Regions from separate parts of the Paractinoplanes rhizophilus genome, predicted to be linked through region 1. Evidence: riboswitches for the same ligand, from Rfam matches in the RefSeq annotation. Region 1 holds a riboswitch; each other region holds the start of a gene.
What was found. A riboswitch is a leader RNA that binds a small molecule or an ion and turns the genes downstream of it on or off. The one in region 1 is predicted to bind cyclic di-AMP.
Positions count from the first base shown of each region.

Region 2: linked by a shared signal. The riboswitch ahead of ACFQS1_RS01380 (C40 family peptidase) and the one ahead of ACFQS1_RS05975 (transglycosylase family protein) in region 1 are both predicted to bind cyclic di-AMP.
Region 3: linked by a shared signal. The riboswitch ahead of ACFQS1_RS09775 (coiled-coil domain-containing protein) and the one ahead of ACFQS1_RS05975 (transglycosylase family protein) in region 1 are both predicted to bind cyclic di-AMP.

Region 1 covers NZ_JBHTBJ010000003.1:40,477-43,740, forward strand. Annotated here, with positions in the region: gene ACFQS1_RS05970 (YybH family protein) at 1-234, shown strand, start outside; gene ACFQS1_RS05975 (transglycosylase family protein) at 353-1,081, opposite strand; cyclic di-AMP (ydaO/yuaA leader) riboswitch at 1,083-1,242, opposite strand; gene ACFQS1_RS05980 (saccharopine dehydrogenase family protein) at 1,500-2,738, shown strand; gene ACFQS1_RS05985 (GNAT family N-acetyltransferase) at 2,953-3,264, shown strand, end outside.
Region 2 covers NZ_JBHTBJ010000001.1:317,642-320,905, forward strand. Annotated here, with positions in the region: gene ACFQS1_RS01370 (epoxide hydrolase family protein) at 1-144, opposite strand, end outside; gene ACFQS1_RS01375 (MarR family winged helix-turn-helix transcriptional regulator) at 198-647, shown strand; gene ACFQS1_RS01380 (C40 family peptidase) at 800-1,792, opposite strand; cyclic di-AMP (ydaO/yuaA leader) riboswitch at 1,809-1,945, opposite strand; gene ACFQS1_RS01385 (M56 family metallopeptidase) at 2,068-2,970, opposite strand; gene ACFQS1_RS01390 (BlaI/MecI/CopY family transcriptional regulator) at 3,017-3,264, opposite strand, start outside.
Region 3 covers NZ_JBHTBJ010000005.1:144,689-147,952, forward strand. Annotated here, with positions in the region: gene ACFQS1_RS09765 (ABC transporter ATP-binding protein) at 1-278, shown strand, start outside; gene ACFQS1_RS09770 (coiled-coil domain-containing protein) at 379-1,392, opposite strand; cyclic di-AMP (ydaO/yuaA leader) riboswitch at 1,397-1,548, opposite strand; cyclic di-AMP (ydaO/yuaA leader) riboswitch at 1,756-1,904, shown strand; gene ACFQS1_RS09775 (coiled-coil domain-containing protein) at 1,910-2,947, shown strand; gene ACFQS1_RS09780 (glycoside hydrolase family 65 protein) at 3,061-3,264, opposite strand, start outside.

The DNA of each region.
Region 1 (3,264 bases):
CAACAGACCGTCGGCCGGGCAGCGATCCAAAAGCTGTGGGAGCAGGCGCTGCCGCACATGCCGGCCTTCGAGCCGGAGCAGCCGCTGCCGACGCTGATCAGCGGTGACCTGGCGCTGACCTCGACCCCGCCCAAGGACAACGCCGGCGCCCGCGCGCAGGTGGTGCGCCGCCAGCCCGACGGCACCTGGCTGCGCGTGCTCGACCAGCCCGAGTTCGTCACCCCGAAAGACTGATCCCCGGCAAGCGCCTGCTTCCGGCGCCCGCGATCTCGCGGGTGGGGATGCGACCCGGCCGCCCCGGGGAATGAGCGGCCGGATCGCTACGGGTGGATCTTGGATCGCTACGGGTGGATCAGAGCGCGATCCGCTGACCGGGGAAGATCAGGTCGGGGTTGCTGATGGTGCTGGTGTTCAGCTGGTACAGGGTGTGCCAGCCGCCCTTGATGTGGTTGCTCGTGGCGATGGCCGACAGCGTGTCGCCGGAGCGGACGACGTAGGTCTTGCCGGTGGCCTTCGCGGTCGTGCTACGGGTGACCTTGTGCGAGGTGGTCGCCCGGGTGGCCTGCTTGGTGGCCTTGTCGGCGGTCGACTTCGACTTGTGGGCCGAGCTGGACTTGTGGGCTGAGCTCGACTTGTGGGCTGAGCTCGACTTGTGGGTCGACTTCGACGACTTGGAGCCGCTCGTGTTGGTGCCCTTGTAGTGCTTCGAGGAGCCGGCCTTCTTGCCGCAGACCGGCCACGCGCCGATGCCCTGGCCGTTCAGCACCTTCTCGGCGATCCGGATCTGCTGCGCCTTGCTCGCCTTGTTCGCGGTGCTGGCGTACTTGGTGCCGCCGTAGGCCTTCCACGTGCTGCGGCTGAACTGCAGCCCGCCGTAGTAGCCGTTGCCGGTGTTGATGCTCCAGTTGCCGCCCGACTCGCACTGCGCGACCGCGTCCCAGTTCACACTGGACGCCTGCGCGGGGGAAGCGGGGCCCAGCAGGGCGGCCGTGCCCGCGACGCCGAAGGCGGCGAGGCCGATCGCGAAACGGGCGTGCTTGCGCGCCCGCGGCGTGCGGGCATGCTTGTGGATCTGTGCCATGAAAGAGAACCCTCCACGCCTGCGAGGTCAGCTGTCGGGTTCGGGCTGAGGTGCCCGGCCGCCATCGTGCGGCTTCACCCCGAGGCGCGCGCATCGCGCGCCGAGGAACGTTTGGGTCCCCCGCTCCCTGCCACGAGTTCGATGTCCGGCGGGCGGTGGCAGGGACTCGGCGTTCCACCCGCGGTGCCCGCATCGCGGACCGGCCGACGGTATCCACGGCTCAAGGAGAACGGCCAAGCCCAGCGCCTTAATGGTGACGTTGTTCTCAGCTATTGCCCCATTTGATCTTGCTTTATGTCGAGAATGACCGATTAACACGCTTGTGCGACCGAAGTCGTCGGTGGGGCCGGCCGATGCGTCATTACCGATCAGTAACTTGTTCGGCCGAACGCCGGAACCTGGTGCAGAATCGGCTGCCATGAGCGACCAGCCCCGCGATCACGACATCGTCGTCTACGGCGCCTCCGGCTTTGTCGGGGCGCTGGTGGCTCGATATCTGGCCGAGCACGCCCCGGCCGGCACGCGAATCGCCCTGGCCGGCCGCTCCGAGGCCAGGATCGCCGAGGTCAAGCGGCGTCTCGGCGTCGACTGGCCGGTTCTCGTGGCCGACGCCACCGACGTGCCGGCACTCGAGCGGATCGCGGCCGCGACGCGGGTGGTCGTCACCACCGTCGGGCCATATGCGAAATACGGCAAAGCGCTCGTCCGGGCCTGCGCCGCGGCCGGCACCGACTACGCCGACCTCACCGGCGAGGTGTTGTTCGCCCGGCAGAGCATCGACGACAACCACGAGCTCGCCCGCTCGACCGGCGCCCGCATCGTGCACTCCTGCGGCTTCGACTCGATCCCGTCCGACATCGGCGTGCACGTGCTCGCGCAGCAGGTCACGGCCGACGGCGCCGGCGAGCTCACCGACACCACGCTGGTCGTCACCAGCATGCGGGGCGGGATCAGCGGCGGCACGATCGACTCGATGCGCCATCAGCTCGACGTGGTCAAGAATGACGGCAAGTTGCGCCGGGTCGCCGCCAGCCCGTACTCGCTGACCCCCGACCGATCCGCCGAGCCCGATCTGGGCCGGCAGGACGACACCGCGGTTCTCTCCGGTTCCGCCGTGCATCCGCGGCTGCGCGGCACGCTCGCGCCGTTCTTCATGGCCTCCTACAACACCCGGGTGGTGCGCCGCAGCAACGCGCTGCGCGGCTGGGAGTACGGCCGAGCCTTCCGCTACCGCGAGGCGATGAGCGTCGGCGCCTCCCCGCTCTCCCCGGTGATCGCCCACGGCACCCGGCTCGGCCTCGGCGCGCTGATGGCCGGCCTGTCGCTGCCGCCGACCCGCTATGTCCTCGATCGCATCCTGCCCAAGCCGGGCGAGGGCCCGGACGAGCAGTCCCGCGAGAAGGGGCATTTCACCATGGATCTGTTCGCCACGACGACCTCCGGCGTCCGCTACTCGGCCCGGTTCCGGGCCAAGGGCGACCCCGGCTACGCCGCCACCGCCGTCATGCTCGGCGAGTCGGCCCTCGCCCTCGCTCACGACCGCGACGCGCTGCCGGCCACCGAGGGCGGCGTCCTGACGCCGGCCACCGCCCTGGGCGACGCCCTGGTGACCCGCCTGCGCGCGGCCGGCATGGAGATCGCCGCCCGTCGCGGCTGAATCCGCGTCCGGCCGGACGCAGCATCTCCTCGATGCTCCCCGGCGCCCGCGGCGCGGCCTCCGAGACCCCGGCCAGCAGCCACCGCGCGTTCCTGGCGGGAGCGGCCGCCGTAGTTCTCGCCCCGCCGCGTCACCAGCGCGGTCCGCTCGTCCACGAGCTCAACGGTATTCGCCCGCCCCCGCCGCGTCGCACGCCTCGTGGATCATCGATCGGTTGCGGGGTGGCATCATGACGGACTGGCTTGAACCGGATTCATTCGGGCAGGATCAAGGCGTGGCCGCCAGCCGTCTCCCCTTCCCGATCACGCTGACGGGCGACGGCGTAGTCCTGCGCGAGTGGCGTTCCGACGATCTCGGCGACCTGATCGAGCTCCTCGACGATCCCGACATCGCCCGCTGGACGCCCATGCCCTCGCCGTTCGACACGGAGGCCGGCGTCGCGTACCTCAAACGCGCACGTCAGGGTCGGATGAGCGGTCAGCGCCTCCAGCTCGCGATCACCGAGCGCGGTGGCCGGCCCCTCGGC
Region 2 (3,264 bases), on a different contig from region 1:
GTCGGCAAGTTGCCGCACCCGGTCGAGCGGGATGCCGTAGTCCCAGCCCGCGCCGGGCAGCTCGTCGGGCCAGCGGGTGCGGGCGAGCCGGTCGTGAAGGTCGTCGAGGTCGGCCTGCGCAACGTGAATGCGGTATTCGTTCATATGGCTAACGTTAGTCCGACTAACGTTAGAACGACAAATGTTAGGGTGATCACGTGGACCATGTGGAGCACCTGCCGAGTTGGCTGCTGACCCAGACGGCCGGGTACGCGGGACGCATGGTCAGCGCCCGGTTCGCCGATGTCGGCGCGCGCGGCTACCACTACCGGGTGCTCTCCTCGCTGGCCACCGGCGGCCCGGCCAGCCAGGCCGATCTCGGCCGGCGCGTCGGCATCCACCTCAGCGACATGGTCAAGGCGCTGAACGAGCTGGAGGCCGGCGGTTTCGTCCAGCGGGTGCCCAACCCCGGCGACCGCCGCCGCAACATCATCACGATCACCGATCGGGGCCGCGAGCGCGCCGAGCAGCTGGCGCGCCAGGTCAGCGCGATCCAGGACGAGGTGTTCGAGCCGCTCGACGACGCGGAGCGCGAGCAGCTGACGACGCTGCTGGGAAAGCTCTACCGGCACCACCGGGCTCGGGAGTCTCCCCCGCCGATGGAATGAGCCGCGCGGCTGGTTTGCGGCCTCGCGACGTGCTGAGGCCGAGGCAACTTTCCGTGTCGAGTGTGGAGACAACAATGCCGGCAGGGTTCAGAACCCCGCCGGCACAGTCATGAAGAACCTCTGCCCGGTCGCCGCTCGCCGGCGATCGGACCTCAGCCCGGTCGCCGGTAGCCGGCGATCGGACCCCGGTCGATCGTCGCCATCCGCACATGGTCGCCCGTGTGCGGCGCGTGCACCACCATGCCGCCGCCGATGTAGATGGCGACGTGATGGAGGCTTCCCGGGTAGTAGAAGACCAGGTCACCGGGCTGGAGATTGCTCCGGGACACGGACCTTCCCTCGTTCCACTGGTCCCTCGTGTAGTGCTCGAGGTGCACACCCACGCTGGCCCACGCCGCCTTCGTCAGGCCCGAGCAGTCGTAGCTGCCCGGTCCGTCGGCACCGAAGACGTAGGGCTTGCCGATGAGGTCGCAGGCCCGCTGCGCCGCACGGCCGCCCTTGTCGTTGGTGTAGGTGACAGGGCACGGTCCGGTCTTGTACGGCCCGTCGGCCTCGCCGGAGGCGCCGTACGCCTGGATCCGCAGCTTCTGCAGGCTGTCGATCTTCTTCTGGATCGCGGCCTTCTGCTTGGCCAGGTCGGCATCGCGGGCCGCGATGGACTTGGTCAGCACGTCCAGGTCGGACTTCATGCCGGCGTACTTGTCGCGAAGTTTCGCGACACCGGCGATCTGGTCCTGCTGGTGCCGGGCAAGCTGATCGAGATAGGTCAGCTTGTCGGTCAGCCCGGTGGGCGACCCACTCATGATCATGGCGTTGAACGCGTTCGGCGCGCCCTGCTTGTACGCGTCGACGGCCAGGCCACGAACCTGGGAAAGGGCGACGTCCACCTGCACCTGGAGCGGAGTGAGCTGCTTGGTGAGGTTCTTCAGCTGAGCCTGGTTCTTGAGCAGTTTTCCGTGCACGTCGTTGTACTGCTCGATGACCGGCTCGAGTTGGTTCCACTGCTTGTCGATCTCGGCCTCGACGGTGGCCGGGTCGGGTGCTGCGTGCGCTACGGACGGGCCGGTGAGAACGATCCCGACCGCGGCGGCGGCGCAGACGAGACTGCGCAGAACTGCGGCGCGGCGCGCCCCAATCCGTTTCACGTAGGTGCGTCATCCCTTCTTCCGTCTGGCCGCCGACCGGGTTAGCTGACGGGTTCGGGCGGGAAGCGCGCCCGGCCGCAGGGGGACTGCGGCTTCACCCCGACTACCTGGGTCCCCGGTTCGCCGCGTGCGGCGATTAGGCGGTGATCCGTCAGATCGGCCGGATGGACGATGGGGGGCTGCCGGACCGCCGACCACCGTACCCTCGATCATGTCGGTAACTGAAGTTGCCACGGCGGGGAAACTTCCTGCACGGCTTTCGCTACCGAGCGTGGTCAGAGCGGCCAGGCGTCCAGCGCGCGGTCGAGCCACGGGACCACCAGGATCACGGTGGGTAGCACCAGCAGGGCAAGCGCGGCGAGCGCCGCGACCGCGGTGAGCGCCCGCGACGGCGGTTGCGAGGCCGCCAGGCGGTCCAGCCGGCGCCGTTGCGAGTCCCGTTCGGGCACGACTTCCTCCGCCAGGGGGACGGCGTCGGTCAGGCGTTCGAGGGCGCCGCGCAGCGGCGCCGCGCCGGTGCGCTTTCTGGCGGCGTCGTCGGCCACCATCTCCAGGAGCACATGGACGGCGTCCAGCGGCGCCCGGCTGCGCAGGGGGCGGGGCACGGCGCGATAGAAGGCCGTGAACGACTCCATCACCACCTCGTGCCGGTGGCGCAGGTGGGTCTGCTCGTGGGCGAGGACGGCGTCGACCTGATCGCGGTCGAGCAGGCGCAGCGCGCCGTCGCTGAGCACCACGCGGGTCTCGCGGCCGGGCACGCAATACGCCAGCGGCAAGTTTCCGGCGAGGACCCGAACGTTTCCGGCGTCCAGTTCCTGGCGCTGCTCGGCCCGGTCGAGCAGGTCGACGAGCAGCCGATGCTTCGCGCGGCGGGCACGCGAGCGGCGCGAGACGCCCCACAGCGAGACCAGCAGCCGCAGCACGATGACGGCGGCGACGGCGAGGGCGCCGATCAGCGCGGCGGCGGTGACCGGTTTGCCGGAGCCGGCGGCGCGGGTCAGCTCCTCGGGCGCGGCGAGCACGACGCCGAGGGCGGAGAGCACGGCGGCCAGGGTGACGGCCTGCCACAGCAGCACGGCGGCGGCGGGCGCCCGGTCGGGCCAGCGGGCCCGCGCCAGCGGGCCGGGCACGATCAGCGACAGGGTCAGGCCGAGCGCGCCGAGCAGCAGCGCGGTCATCCGCCCCACCGGCCCGCTCGCCGCCCCGGCCACGAACGGCGAGCCATCATCCCTTCCGGGCGGCTTCGATGGCGGCCTGCAACGCCGCCGGCGAAAGTTGCCCGACGAAATACGCGAGGGCGGCGTCCTTGTCGGGGGTGGCGCTGAGCGCGTCGAGCATGACGGCCGCGGTCATCTCCTCACGCGACTGCGCCGGGACGTACCGGTAAGCCCGGTCGGCTTTCTGCTGCACGACGACCGATTTCTTGGCCAGCCGGTCGAGCACGGTCATCACGGTCGTGTAGGCGAGGTCGC
Region 3 (3,264 bases), on a different contig from region 1:
GCGCCCGGCTGCGCTTCGCGATCGCCGCGGCCAAGAAGCACGACGTGCTGCTCATCGACGAGGCCCTCGCGACCGGCGACGCGAAGTTCCGCAAGCGCAGCGAGCAGCGGGTGCGCGACCTGCGCGCCGAGGCCGGCACGGTGTTCCTGGTCAGCCACAGCGAGCAGTCGATCCGGGACACCTGCGAGCGGACCATCTGGCTGGAGAGCGGCGTGATCAAGGCCGACGGCCCGACCGAGGACGTGATGAAGGAGTACGAGACCTTCGTGAAGAAATGAGGCTTGTTCGCGATCTACGTCGAGCTTCGCATCAGCGCATGTGATGCAAACGGTCTCCACCGTCGCGAACAAGCCTCATCAGGTCTCGTACTCCTGTCGCTCACGGGCGTACCGATAGGTGCACGTGGTTGGTGTGGTCGCTCGACGGGTCGCCGTTGCCCCTCGTGTACGCCTTCCAGCCGCTGCTCGGCAGCCAGATGCGCCGGAACCAGATGACGTACAGCACGCCCAGCTTGCTCGAGTTGTTGATGAAGTAGTTCGCCAGGTTGTTGCCGTACGTCTTGCTGCTGCCGGTCGCCACCCCGCCGAACCCGCCCTTGTCGGCCGCGAAGTCGCAGGCCCGGCCCTTGGGATGCTCGCCGCTGTTCTGCTCGCGGAAGCAGTGCACGTAGTGGGTGAAGCCGTCCGCCTGGGCCTCCCGCATGGCGTGCAGCATGCGCTGGGTGATCCGGCCACCGCTGGTCGGGTCGTCCACCATGCCGCTGCCACCCTGGAACGCGCCGGCGCCCTTGCTGCTGCCGCCGTCGCTGGGCTGCGGGTCGTCCTGGCCGGCGTTGGCCGCCTTGAGCGCGCTCTCGGCCTGGACCTTGCGCTTGGCCATCACGTTGACCTGCTTCTGCTGGTCGCGGATGGTCGCTTCGATCGCCAGCTTGGCCTTGGCCTGGCCGTCGCGGGTGGCCTGGAGGTCGGCCATCACGGCCTTCTCCTTCACCGCGACGGTCTGGAGGGTCTCGGCGCGGTCCAGGAACCCGCCGGCCGAGTCCGCGGTGAGCAGCGCGCTCATCGGGCCGAGCCGGCCGCTCATGTAGGACTGCTGGACGATCTTGTCGAACGCGGCCTGCCGGGGGGCCAGGTCGGTGTCCAGCTGCTTGAGCCGGGCGGTCAGCTCGACCTGCCGCTTCTTGCTCGCGGCCAGCGCGTCCTTGGCCTCGAGGTAACCCTTGGAGGCGGCCTCGAGCTGCTGGATCAGGGTCTTGGAGCCGCCCTCGCCGTCGTCGCCGGTGTCGCCCGGGGCCGCGGCGGCGGGCCCCGCGACCGCGAAGGCCAGGCCGCAGGCGGCCACCAGCATGGCGAGCGTCGCCGCTAATCGCCGGCGGACAGTAATGTGCCGCACAAACTGTTCCTTCCGTCGGCCGCCGACCGAGTTAGCTGACGGGTTCGGGACGGAAGTTCCCTACCACGCCTTCGGCGTGGATTCACCCCAACGCTGAGTTTCCTCAATCGCAGTGGTTCCCCGGCTCGCCTTGCGGCGATTAGGCGGCGATCCCCGGGCGGGGATCGGGACCGACGATACCCACGACATCGATTGATCGACAGATCTCGCACTCCACGCGATCACCGGATAACCGTCTGTCGACTTATTACGGAAAGTGGCCGAAGGATTACCACATTCGCATTTTCCCGGCACTGAACTGTCGCGCGACCTCGGGTAAACTCACCCGCGGCTCTGCCACCGAGGCACCGCCCCCGAGGTGCCGGCAGGCCGCCGCCCAATCGCCGCGAGGCGAGCCGGGGACCCAGGTTTCGCAGGGGTGAATCCGGGCCGAGTCGACAGACGAGGCCCGGTAGGGATCGCTTCCGTCCCGAACCCGTCAGCTAACCCGGTCGGCGGTAACCCGGAAGGAACCTGAATGACCGTACGTCCCCGCCGGTGGCTGACCCTCGCCCTGGCGCCGCTCGTGGCTGCCTCGATCTTCGCGGCGCCCGCCGCGCCCGCGAGCGCCGATCCCGACGATTCGTCGTCCTCGTCGGCCCAGCCCGACGAAAAGGGTGACGAGATCGAGTCGAACGCCACCCTCAACGAGGTCCTCGAGTCGTCGAACCGCAAGTTTGTGCAGGCCAAGGCGGCCGTCGCGAAATCGACCTCGACGCAGAAGAAGCTCGCGATCGAGATCAACCTGGCCGAGGCCAAGCGCGACTCGCTGATTCCCGAGGTCAACGCGATCGCGGCGCAGCAGTACCGCACCGGCCACCTCGGCGCCGCGAGCTTCCTGCTCGGCAGCCAGGGATCGGACGACTTCCTCGCCAAGGCGGTCTCGCTCGAGGAGATCAACGCCCTGCACGACCGGAAGCTGCACGAGCTCAACACGGCGATCGACGAGGTCACCGCCAAGAAGGCGGAGCTCGACGCCGAGGTGAAGCAGCAGCAGACCAACCTGGTCGCGATGAAGAAGCAGAAGGAGGCGGCCGACAAGGCGCTCGCGCTGGTCGGCGGCAAGAGCCTCACCGGCGGCTTCGTCGACGCGGTGTCCAAGCGGGCGGCACCGGCCCCGCGCAACTCCGACGGCGGATTCTCCGCCGAGAAATGCAACGTGAACGACCCGACCACAAGCGGTTGCATCACCGCCCGTACATTGCACATGTACAAAGAGGTGAAGAAGGCGGGCTTCAATCGCTTCGTCGGTTGTCACCGCGACGGCGGCCCGTTCGAGCATCCGAAGGGCCGGGCCTGCGACTGGTCGTTGCAGAAGAGCGGATTCTCGGTCGCGCACAACGCCGACATGAAGAACTACGGCAACGACCTGATGGCGTTCCTGGTGCGCAACGCCGATCGCCTGGGCATCTATTACGTCATCTGGTACGCGCAGATCTGGTTCCCGGCCACCGGCTGGCACGCCTATCACGGCGCGAGCAGCCACAAGGACCACGTACACGTCTCGATGCTTTAAAGAAAAGGGCCCCGCTGGGGGCCCTTTTCGGTCAGTGAGGGTTGTTCGGGGCGGTGGAGACCAAGCCGCTGACGTACGGCGAGGTGCAACTCGAGGCCGGCCCCGAACAACCCTCAGTCCTGCGGCGCCCGGCGGACCGGCGCCCGGCCGGCCGGCTGCGTGGGCGGCGGGCCGACCGGGCCCTGCGGCGGGATCGGCACGGTCACCGGCTTCACCTGGGTCACCTCGATCTCCTTGCCGTGGTGGGTGAAGACCAGGCGGGCCGAGCCGCCACCGTTGCGCAGCGAGTAGGTGACCTCGTCGGCGGTCACGTTCAC